4 regions of the Hymenobacter taeanensis genome follow, and region 2 is predicted to be linked to each of the others. Evidence: riboswitches for the same ligand, from Rfam matches in the RefSeq annotation. Region 2 holds a riboswitch; each other region holds the start of a gene.

The links. Region 2 has a riboswitch for S-adenosylmethionine ahead of HMJ29_RS04595 (O-acetylhomoserine aminocarboxypropyltransferase/cysteine synthase family protein). Riboswitches for the same ligand answer to the same signal wherever they lie in the genome.
Region 1: linked by a shared signal. The riboswitch ahead of HMJ29_RS15850 (ATP-grasp domain-containing protein) and the one ahead of HMJ29_RS04595 (O-acetylhomoserine aminocarboxypropyltransferase/cysteine synthase family protein) in region 2 are both predicted to bind S-adenosylmethionine.
Region 3: linked by a shared signal. The riboswitch ahead of HMJ29_RS15445 (phosphoadenylyl-sulfate reductase) and the one ahead of HMJ29_RS04595 (O-acetylhomoserine aminocarboxypropyltransferase/cysteine synthase family protein) in region 2 are both predicted to bind S-adenosylmethionine.
Region 4: linked by a shared signal. The riboswitch ahead of HMJ29_RS15405 (amino acid permease) and the one ahead of HMJ29_RS04595 (O-acetylhomoserine aminocarboxypropyltransferase/cysteine synthase family protein) in region 2 are both predicted to bind S-adenosylmethionine.

Annotation. Positions count from the first base shown of each region.
Region 1 is NZ_CP053538.1:3,790,401-3,792,573, reverse strand. Features, by position in the region: gene HMJ29_RS15855 (glycosyltransferase family 4 protein) at 1-141, opposite strand, end outside; SAM riboswitch class I at 345-434, shown strand; gene HMJ29_RS15850 (ATP-grasp domain-containing protein) at 885-1,910, shown strand; gene HMJ29_RS15845 (LLM class flavin-dependent oxidoreductase) at 1,910-2,173, shown strand, end outside.
Region 2 is NZ_CP053538.1:1,067,060-1,069,232, forward strand. Features, by position in the region: gene HMJ29_RS04590 (LysM peptidoglycan-binding domain-containing protein) at 1-63, shown strand, start outside; SAM riboswitch class I at 426-538, shown strand; gene HMJ29_RS04595 (O-acetylhomoserine aminocarboxypropyltransferase/cysteine synthase family protein) at 937-2,173, shown strand, end outside.
Region 3 is NZ_CP053538.1:3,683,644-3,685,816, reverse strand. Features, by position in the region: gene HMJ29_RS15450 (lipopolysaccharide biosynthesis protein) at 1-484, shown strand, start outside; SAM riboswitch class I at 833-924, shown strand; gene HMJ29_RS15445 (phosphoadenylyl-sulfate reductase) at 1,253-2,029, shown strand.
Region 4 is NZ_CP053538.1:3,668,896-3,671,068, reverse strand. Features, by position in the region: gene HMJ29_RS15405 (amino acid permease) at 1-847, opposite strand, end outside; SAM riboswitch class I at 1,217-1,309, opposite strand; gene HMJ29_RS15400 (DUF4890 domain-containing protein) at 1,601-2,026, shown strand.

The sequences.
Region 1 (2,173 bases), 2.2 Mb from region 2:
GTTAATCTCTAGGCCACCCAAACTTTCAGAAAGACACAGAACAGCCATTGCGGCGCGCGACTCAGCCCTATGGTTGGCTGGGGTACTTGCGTGGGTGCGGGCTGCTTCTGGCTGGCTTTCTACTCCTTTCCCTGTGCTCATTGATGACAACTGCTTGCTGAAACCGAATGCGAAGTAACAGTGTGGCGAGGTAGGACCGGTAAAAGATTTTGGGCTGGCCCCAACCAAAACTCCTTATACGGCCTCTGCTGGCCCGATGGGATGTCAGCGAAAAACAGGTATTTGGAAGTTTCCTTGCCAGCGCATTACCTTCGCCCTACCAATTCTTTTCGACCAAAGGATTGTTTTTATACAGAGGCGTGGAGAGACAGGCTCTATGAAACGCCGGCAACCCCCAGTTACTGGAACGGTGCCAAGTCCTGACCATATAAAAACAAGTTGCCGTGGCTACTACCAACAACTTCCTCGCTTTCTCTGCTGCTCACGTTGCTCCGCAATCGGTTAACCGACCTATGGGCGTTTTGTCCGTTGCTCTGGTTTTGGCAGGCCCCTGTTGTTGTTGGTAAACACATTTTTGCCCTAGGCCACTTCCGGCCTGGTTTGCGGCTTGCTGCCGCCTCCTCTTCCTGCTTTTTAGATCCTGCAAGCCCTTCTGCTCTACAGTTTCTAAAGTCATGTTAAGCACATATATACCAAGTGCTTACCCGTGAATACACTGCTTCTTACAGACTGCAGGAAGACACCATTTGCAGCTGTCAGCTGTTCATTCAATCAGTGCATTTCCAGGTAGCCTACTTACCGCCTAAGAGGCTATGCTGCGCTTATTATCTCGGGGCCGCTGGGTTCCCGTACCCTCCTCTCATACTTCATTCTTTCCTTTTCTGATGGCTCACGCTGCAAAGCCGATTGGCATTTATTTCGAACATCCTGAGTGGTTTAAGCCCCTTTTCGCCGAGCTAGACCGCCGCGGACTGGCCTACGAGAAAATCGACGCCGCCCACCACCTCTTCGACCCGTCTGAGAAAGAGAGCCGCTACTCGCTCGTGGTCAACCGCATGAGTTCCTCAGCTTACCTGCGCGGCCACGGGCAGGGTATCTTCCACACGGCTGGCTATGCTACGCATCTGGAGCGTATCGGCACCCGCATCATCAATGGTTCGGCAGCTACGGCCATTGAAACCAATAAGGCCCGCCAGCTCTCCCTGTTTGCTTCACTGGGCCTGAAGTTTCCGAAGTCGTTTGTTATCAACCACGCTTCTCGCGTGCCAGATGCGGCCCGGCAGCTTCAATTTCCTATTGTGGTGAAAGTGAACATTGGCGGGAGCGGTGCGGGTATTATTCGCTTTGATACCATTGAAGGAGTAGAGGCTGCCGTAGCCGCTGGCCAGATTGACTTGGGCATCGACCAGACCGCTTTGGTGCAGGAGTACGTGACGCCCCGCGGTGGCAACATTCACCGGGTAGAAACCCTTGATGGCAAGTTCCTGTACGCCATGAAAGTGTACACTACCGGTGAAAGCTTCAACCTGTGCCCCGCCGAAATCTGCCAAATTCCGGAGGAGCAGTCGGCGGAGTTCTGTCTCACCGAAGCGCCCAAGAAGGGCATTCAGGTAGAAGCTTTCACGCCCCCGGCCGAAGTTATTGCAGCAGTGGAGCGCATTGTGGCCGCTGCCAAGATTGACGTAGGCGGCATTGAGTACCTCATTGATGACCGCACCGGCGACGTGCTGTTCTACGACATCAACGCCCTCTCAAACTTCGTGGCCGACGCCGTGAACGTGGTAGGCTTTGACCCTTACGCCCGCTTCGTAGACTACCTCGAAACGCAGCTACCCGGTGCTACGTCGGGCACAGAACTAGCTACCGCTGACGAATTAACTTCTTCACCCGCTGACCTAATCGCGCAATAATGAGATACGGATATTGGATGCCCGTTTTTGGCGGGTGGTTGCGCAATGTGGAGGACGAAAACATGCGCGCCGACTGGGACTACGTGAAAACGCTGGCCCAACGCAGTGAGGAGTTAGGCTACGACCTTTCCCTTATTGCGGAGTTGAACCTCAACGACATCAAGGGTGAAGAAGCTCCTTCCCTGGATGCCTGGAGTACGGCGGCGGCCTTAGCGGCCGTTACCAAGAAACTAGAGCTCATGGTGGCCGTGCGGCCTACCTTT
Region 2 (2,173 bases):
ACCATTGGCTCTAACCCCGACCATATTGAGGTAGGCCAGGTCTTAACACTACCCAAGCTGTAAGCCACTCTGACTTATTAGAATTATACAAAAAGCCACTTTGTATTAAGGTGGCTTTTTTCGTGCGCTAAGGGCTGCAAATTCCGAGTGCTATCCAAGAAGTATTGACGCGGTTTCCGAAAGTACGCCGCCATTACAACTGCTACAGCACACAGTTTTCTTTGCTTGCCACATAGCCTTTGCTATCTATCTAAGCTCATTTTTAAACACTTACGCCATATGCCTATTATTCAACGGCAGGCATGAACCACTACTGCCTACTGAAAAAAAAATATTTTGCCAACCTATTGCAAATATCAAAACCGGCTATACATTTGCAACACCAACACGGTACTCCTCTGCTCGCGGCAGAGTAGTTTTCATAGGATTTATACAGAAGCGGCGAGAGAACAGGCTCCCTGACCCGCTGGCAACCTTCGACCGCGCGAAAGGTGCCAATTCCTGCCCGACCAGCTTTTGCTGGCGGGGCATATAACTCAGAGTGCCATGGAAAACACCCTCGCTTTCGCCCTTGTGAACCCATCTGCCCCGGCTGCCTTGCTGCATGCCGTCTCGCCGATGGTTTTTTGTGTTGCCCCCACCGCACTGGTGGCCGCTCACGTTGCCGCGCGAATGCGAATGCGCTGCTGTTGTAGCGCTTGTTGTTGCTGTAGCTAGTCGCTGCCTGTAAGCCGACTCCTCACAACTCCTCCCTCCTCTTCCTGATATTGCCCCCGACTGGTTGCGCCACCTAGGCCACCTCGCTGGGCCCCACCGCATCCTAACCGCTGTATCTAGCGGGTTTTGAGCGGTTTCCGCTACGCCTCATCGTGGCCACTACACCCGAGCATTTGCTTTCTCCTCTTCCTACGATAACTCCTTACAGACCAGACCGTCATGTCAACGCCAAACTTCCACTTCGAGACGCTTCAACTCCACGCCGGCCAGCAGCCTGACCCCGTAACTGGTGCCCGCGCCGTGCCACTGTACCAAACCACCTCTTACGTTTTCAAGAACGCGGAACATGGCGCTAATCTGTTTGCCCTGAAGGAGTTTGGCAACATTTACACCCGCCTGATGAACCCCACCACCGACGTATTTGAGCAGCGCATTGCCGCGCTCGAAGGTGGCGTGGCGGCGTTGGCGGTATCATCGGGGCAGGCGGCGCAGTTTATTGCCCTCAACAACATTCTGCAGGCCGGCGACAACTTTGTGGCTACTTCGCACCTGTATGGTGGCACCTACAACCAGTTTAAGGTAGCGTTCAAGCGCCTGGGCATTGAAGTACGCTTTGCCGACGGCGACCAGCCCGAGCAGTTCGAGAAGCTGATCGACGAGAACACCAAGGCCATTTACCTGGAAACCATCGGCAACCCGAGCTTCAGCATTCCTGACTTCGAGCGCATTGCCGCCATTGCCGATAAGCACGACCTGCCGCTCATCGTGGACAATACATTTGGCGCGGGTGGCTATTTGTTCCGCCCCCTGGAGCACGGCGCCCACATTGTGGTAGAGTCGGCCACGAAATGGATTGGCGGCCACGGCACCAGTATTGGGGGCGTAATTGTAGACGGTGGCAAGTATGACTTCGGCAACGGCAAGTTCCCGCAGTTTACGGAGCCCTCCGAAGGGTACCACGGCTTGGTCTTTAATGATGTATTCGGCAAGAACGGCCCCTTCGGCAACATTGCCTTCATCATTCGGGCCCGCGTGGAAGGCCTGCGCGACTTTGGTCCGTCGCAGAGCCCATTCAACTCATTCCTGCTGATTCAGGGCCTTGAAACGCTGAGCCTGCGCGTAGAGCGCACCGTAGAAAACGCTCTGCGCGTGGCTACCTGGCTGGAGCAGCACCCACAAGTAGAGGCCGTGAACTACCCTGGCCTAGCCAGCAGCCCCTACCATAAGCTGGCCCAGAAATACCTGAAGCGCGGCTACGGCGGGGTGCTCACCTTCGCCATCAAAGGCAGCAAGGAAACCGCTACCGAGTTCATTAATAACCTGAAGCTCATCAGCCATCTGGCCAACGTAGGCGACGCCAAAACGCTCATCATCCAGCCCTCGGCCACCACGCACCAGCAGCTCTCCGAGCAGGAACAGATTTCAGCGGGTGTAACGCCTACGCTGCTGCGCCTGT
Region 3 (2,173 bases), 2.3 Mb from region 2:
CTACGCCGAAGGTACAGTGGTGGTCCTGCTGCTGCTCGGCAGTAAGCTCTTCGATGGCATCACCGGCGTAAATGCCCTGATTGTTATAACCTCCCCCCGTTACCGTTACGACTTGATTTTCAACGTATCGCTGGCCTTGTTGACGGTGGCGTTGAACTGGCTTTTGATACCGCGTCTGGGCATGGTGGGGGCAGCAGTAGCCGCCTGCGTAGCCCAGGTAAGTATCAATGTGGCTCGAACGTGGTTTGTGTGGCATAGTTACCGCATGCAGCCCTTCACCTGGCGCATCCCGCTGATTCTGGGAATTGCCGCCGCGGCGGGTGGTGCGGCCTGGCTCCTTCCAGCGCTATCCTCCCCTTTCCTGACGATGCTGTTGCGCTCCACGGTACTGACGATTTTGTACGGCGGCATAATTCTGCTCACCAACTCGGCGCCCGAAGCCACTGGCGTTTTGCAGAAAATTAGCCGTCGATTTATTCCATAATCTGTCCTAGCACACTGGCACAACGTGAAGCCCTTTTGCTTTTTCAGGAAGCTTTATTCTTGTCAAGTTTCTACATGCAAACCATTGATATATACTTTATCAACATCATTTTAATTTATTGATAATCATGGTTTTAAACATATATACCCTGTATTCATCAACCCAGTTGAAAAACAATTATTGCCCTACATAGTTAGTCCACCCGAATGTCTGGTTTTCCCACCTACGCTTTCCCCATTTTTGCTTTTGACAGCAGCACCAGATCAACTGCTGAAAAAATAAAATTTGGAAGTGTAAAATTTCGACCAGTACATTTGTAGGACCAATTCTTTACCCACAAAAGGATTGTTTTTATACAGAGGCGTGGAGAGACAGGCTCTACGAAGCGCCGGCAACCATCCGTAAGTGCGGAACGGTGCCAAGTCCTGACCATATAAAAACAACAGCACCGTGAACCGCTTCATCAACTCCGCCGATTCTGCCACCTCCACTGCTGTACAGCATGGGTGTTGTGGTATGGCTACTCCCGTCTGTATGGCAGGGGCATGTTGTTGTTGCTAAGGGCCACACTCCTCCTTTTTCCTGGTTTGTAGGCTGATTAAGCTTCTCTGACGTGCGCAAGTGCGCGTCCGGCTGAATCGTCTGCACCCGCCTTTTTCGCCCGGCGAAATTGTGCACCTGTCGCGCCGCGACGATGCCTTACTGCCTGGGCCATTTTCGGCCGGACTGCTGCCCTTACGGTGGCCACTCCTCACTTCTCTTCTTGTTATGTCTGCAGCATCTGCTGCGCCGGCCGTCCTGCCCGTGCTCGACGACCTGCGCCTTCGGCTCACATCTGCTACCGCCCTGGAGCGCTTACGTCTGGTGGCAGAGCACTTCCCCGGCAAAGCCGTCTTCTCTACTTCCTTCGGGCTGGAAGATCAGATTATCAGCCACTTGATTTTCGCGAATGGGCTACCTATCAAGGTATTCACGCTGGACACCGGGCGCAATTTTCAGGAGACCTACTCTATCTGGAATAAGACTCTGCTGAAGTACGAGCAGCCCATTGAGGTGTACTTCCCGCGCCAGGAAAGTGTGCAGGATTTGCTCCTCGCCAAAGGCCCCAACAGCTTCTACGAGAGCGTCGATAACCGCAAGGAGTGCTGCTACATCCGGAAGGTGGAGCCCCTGAACCGGGCCCTGGCAGGGCAGCAGGCCTGGGTTACCGGCATCCGGGCTGAGCAGTCGCAGAACCGGCAAACCATGGATCCCGTGGAGTGGGATGCCGCCCATGAGCTAACCAAAGTTCACCCCCTCTTCGACTGGACCTGGGAGCAAGCCGTGGCCTACGCCCAGGAAAACAGCATTCCGGTAAATCCGCTGCACCAGCAGGGCTTCGTAAGCATTGGCTGCGCCCCCTGCACCCGCGCTATTAAGCCAGGCGAGGATTTCCGGGCCGGCCGCTGGTGGTGGGAAGACCTTTCCGCCAAGGAATGTGGCCTACACGCCACTACCCACCACGATGGCCCCGACCCGGTGGTGGAGCCAGTGCCCGCGGGCTAGACTAGGTGATTTGGCAAAGCTTAGAACGTCCTGCTTGATCTGGCGTCCGCGCAGCCGAAGCATCTCTCCCTCTGGCTAACCAACTGGCCTAGTACAGTAATGAAGCGGCAGAGATGCTTCAGCTGCGCTCAGCATAACAAAGGA
Region 4 (2,173 bases), 2.3 Mb from region 2:
CGAATAGAATGGTGCAGACAACCAAGGAGCCAATGATACCGATGGGCATGTTGCGCTGCGGATTCTTGGTTTCCTGGGCCATGGTAGCCACAATATCAAAGCCAATGAACACGAAGAACACTACGCCGGCACCGCGGAGAATGCCGCTCCAGCCAAACTCACCAAACGTGCCCGTATTCTGCGGGATGTAGGGATGGTAGTTGGCCGGATCAATGTACTGCCAGCCTAGGGCAATAAATACCAATACTACTGCCACCTTGAGCGTTACAACCAGCCCATTAAACCACGCCGAGCCCTTGGTGCCCCGAATAATGATGAGCGTAATGAGCGCCACAATCAGCATGGCCGGCACATTCACGTAGCCGTGCACCAGGCTCCCGTCGGCCAGCTTGGCGGTTTCAAACGGCGACATCACCAACTGCGGTGGCAAATGAATACCCGACTTGTCGAGGAACTTCAGCAGGTACTGCGACCAGCTGATGGCTACCGTGGCGGCGCCTACGGAGTATTCCAGCACCAGGTCCCAGCCAATAATCCAGGCAAATAGCTCGCCCATGGTAGCGTAGGCGTACGTGTAGGCCGAGCCTGACACGGGCACCATGGAGGCAAACTCAGCGTAGCAAAGCGCTGAAAACGCGCAGCCAATGGCCGCCACAATGAATGAGAGCGTAATGGCCGGACCGGTATTGTTGGCGGCGGCGATGCCAGTGAGCGAGAACAGACCAGCCCCAATGATTACCCCAATACCAATGGTAATTAGGTTGAAGCCATTCAGACTTCGCTTTAGGGTGTTAGCGCCCGTTTCGGCCGCTTCCTGCCGCAGCAGTTCCAGAGATTTTTTAAGCATAAAAAGTGAATGCCAGCGCACGGCTGGCCGGTGAGGTAAAGGGGCTGGTTGTGGGGTGCCGGCCGGTGGCGTACACAGGAGCAGCTCAGTAACACAAGGCGTTTGGCTTATCACGCCCCCGCCGAAACGGGTGGTGCCAACCGACACGGTGCCGGAGCAGCCGGCACAACCAGAAAAAAACGGGAGGGAAAAACGCTACCGCGGCTTAAGCGGCTTGCGCGTTAACGCGATACAGGCAAACGGGCTGCGGGTTCAACAGCAACAACACCCACCGCAACAACAGGCTTGCTCAACGGTGGGCACACCGAAGCAGGCAGCGGAAACTACAAAACGGGCAGTACGGCAGGGGCGAAAATCCACGGCAACTTGTTTTTATATGGTCAGGAATTGGCACCGTTCCGGCAGTTGCGGATGGTTGCCGACGCTTCATCGAGCCTGTCTCTCAGCGCCTCTGTATAAAAACAATCCTTTGGTCGAAAAAGAATTGGTAGGGCAAAGGTACAACCAGCTAGTGCGCATTTACAAATGCTCCCAGGCAGTGGCCTAGGCCACTCCCACTACTTCAAACGGCGCCCGACAGCCAAACAACCAGAAGGTTTAAAAGGAAAATTGACTTTTTTTTATTTTTCAAAAAATCAGATAAAAAGGAAAGGTTGGCATTTGAGTTGCAAATACATCTCTCAGAAGCCCGGATGATGCATCTAAGCTTACTCCTGTTTCCACTCTCTGATTTAACAATACAAATACTGTCTTATGAAAAAGGTTCTTGTTCTTCTCGCTGCTTTCTCTTTCTCGGCTGGTATTGCTTCAGCCCAAACTGTTTCTGCCAAAGGCAAACACAAAGTAAAAACCGAGCAGGCTGGTAAAACCCAGAAAACGCCCGAGCAAAAGGCTGAGCAAAAAGCCAAACACTTGGCTAAGCAGCTAAACCTCTCGGCTGAGCAGACCCAAAAAGTGCGTCAGCTGCACCTTGCCCGCTACCAGGAAATGCAGGCAAACCGCGCCAAGTACGCCTCGGCCGGTAAGACTGATGCGCGCAAGCAGGAAATGAAGGCCGATAAGGCCAGCTACGAAGCTCAGCTGAAGCAAATTCTGAGTGCCGACCAGTACACTAAGTACGCTCAGCTTCGTGCCGATAAAGTTGAAAAGCACAAAGCTCAGCGCAAGGCTAAAAGCTAAACCGGCCTGACTCATTCTCCTAAGCCCCAACAAATTTGTTGGGGCTTTTTTTTGTGGCTTATCTACTGAATGGGCGCCGTATTTCTAACCACTAGCCCCTGCGCGCGTATTGCGCCTACATCGCTTCCCTTCTTCTCCCACGCCCGG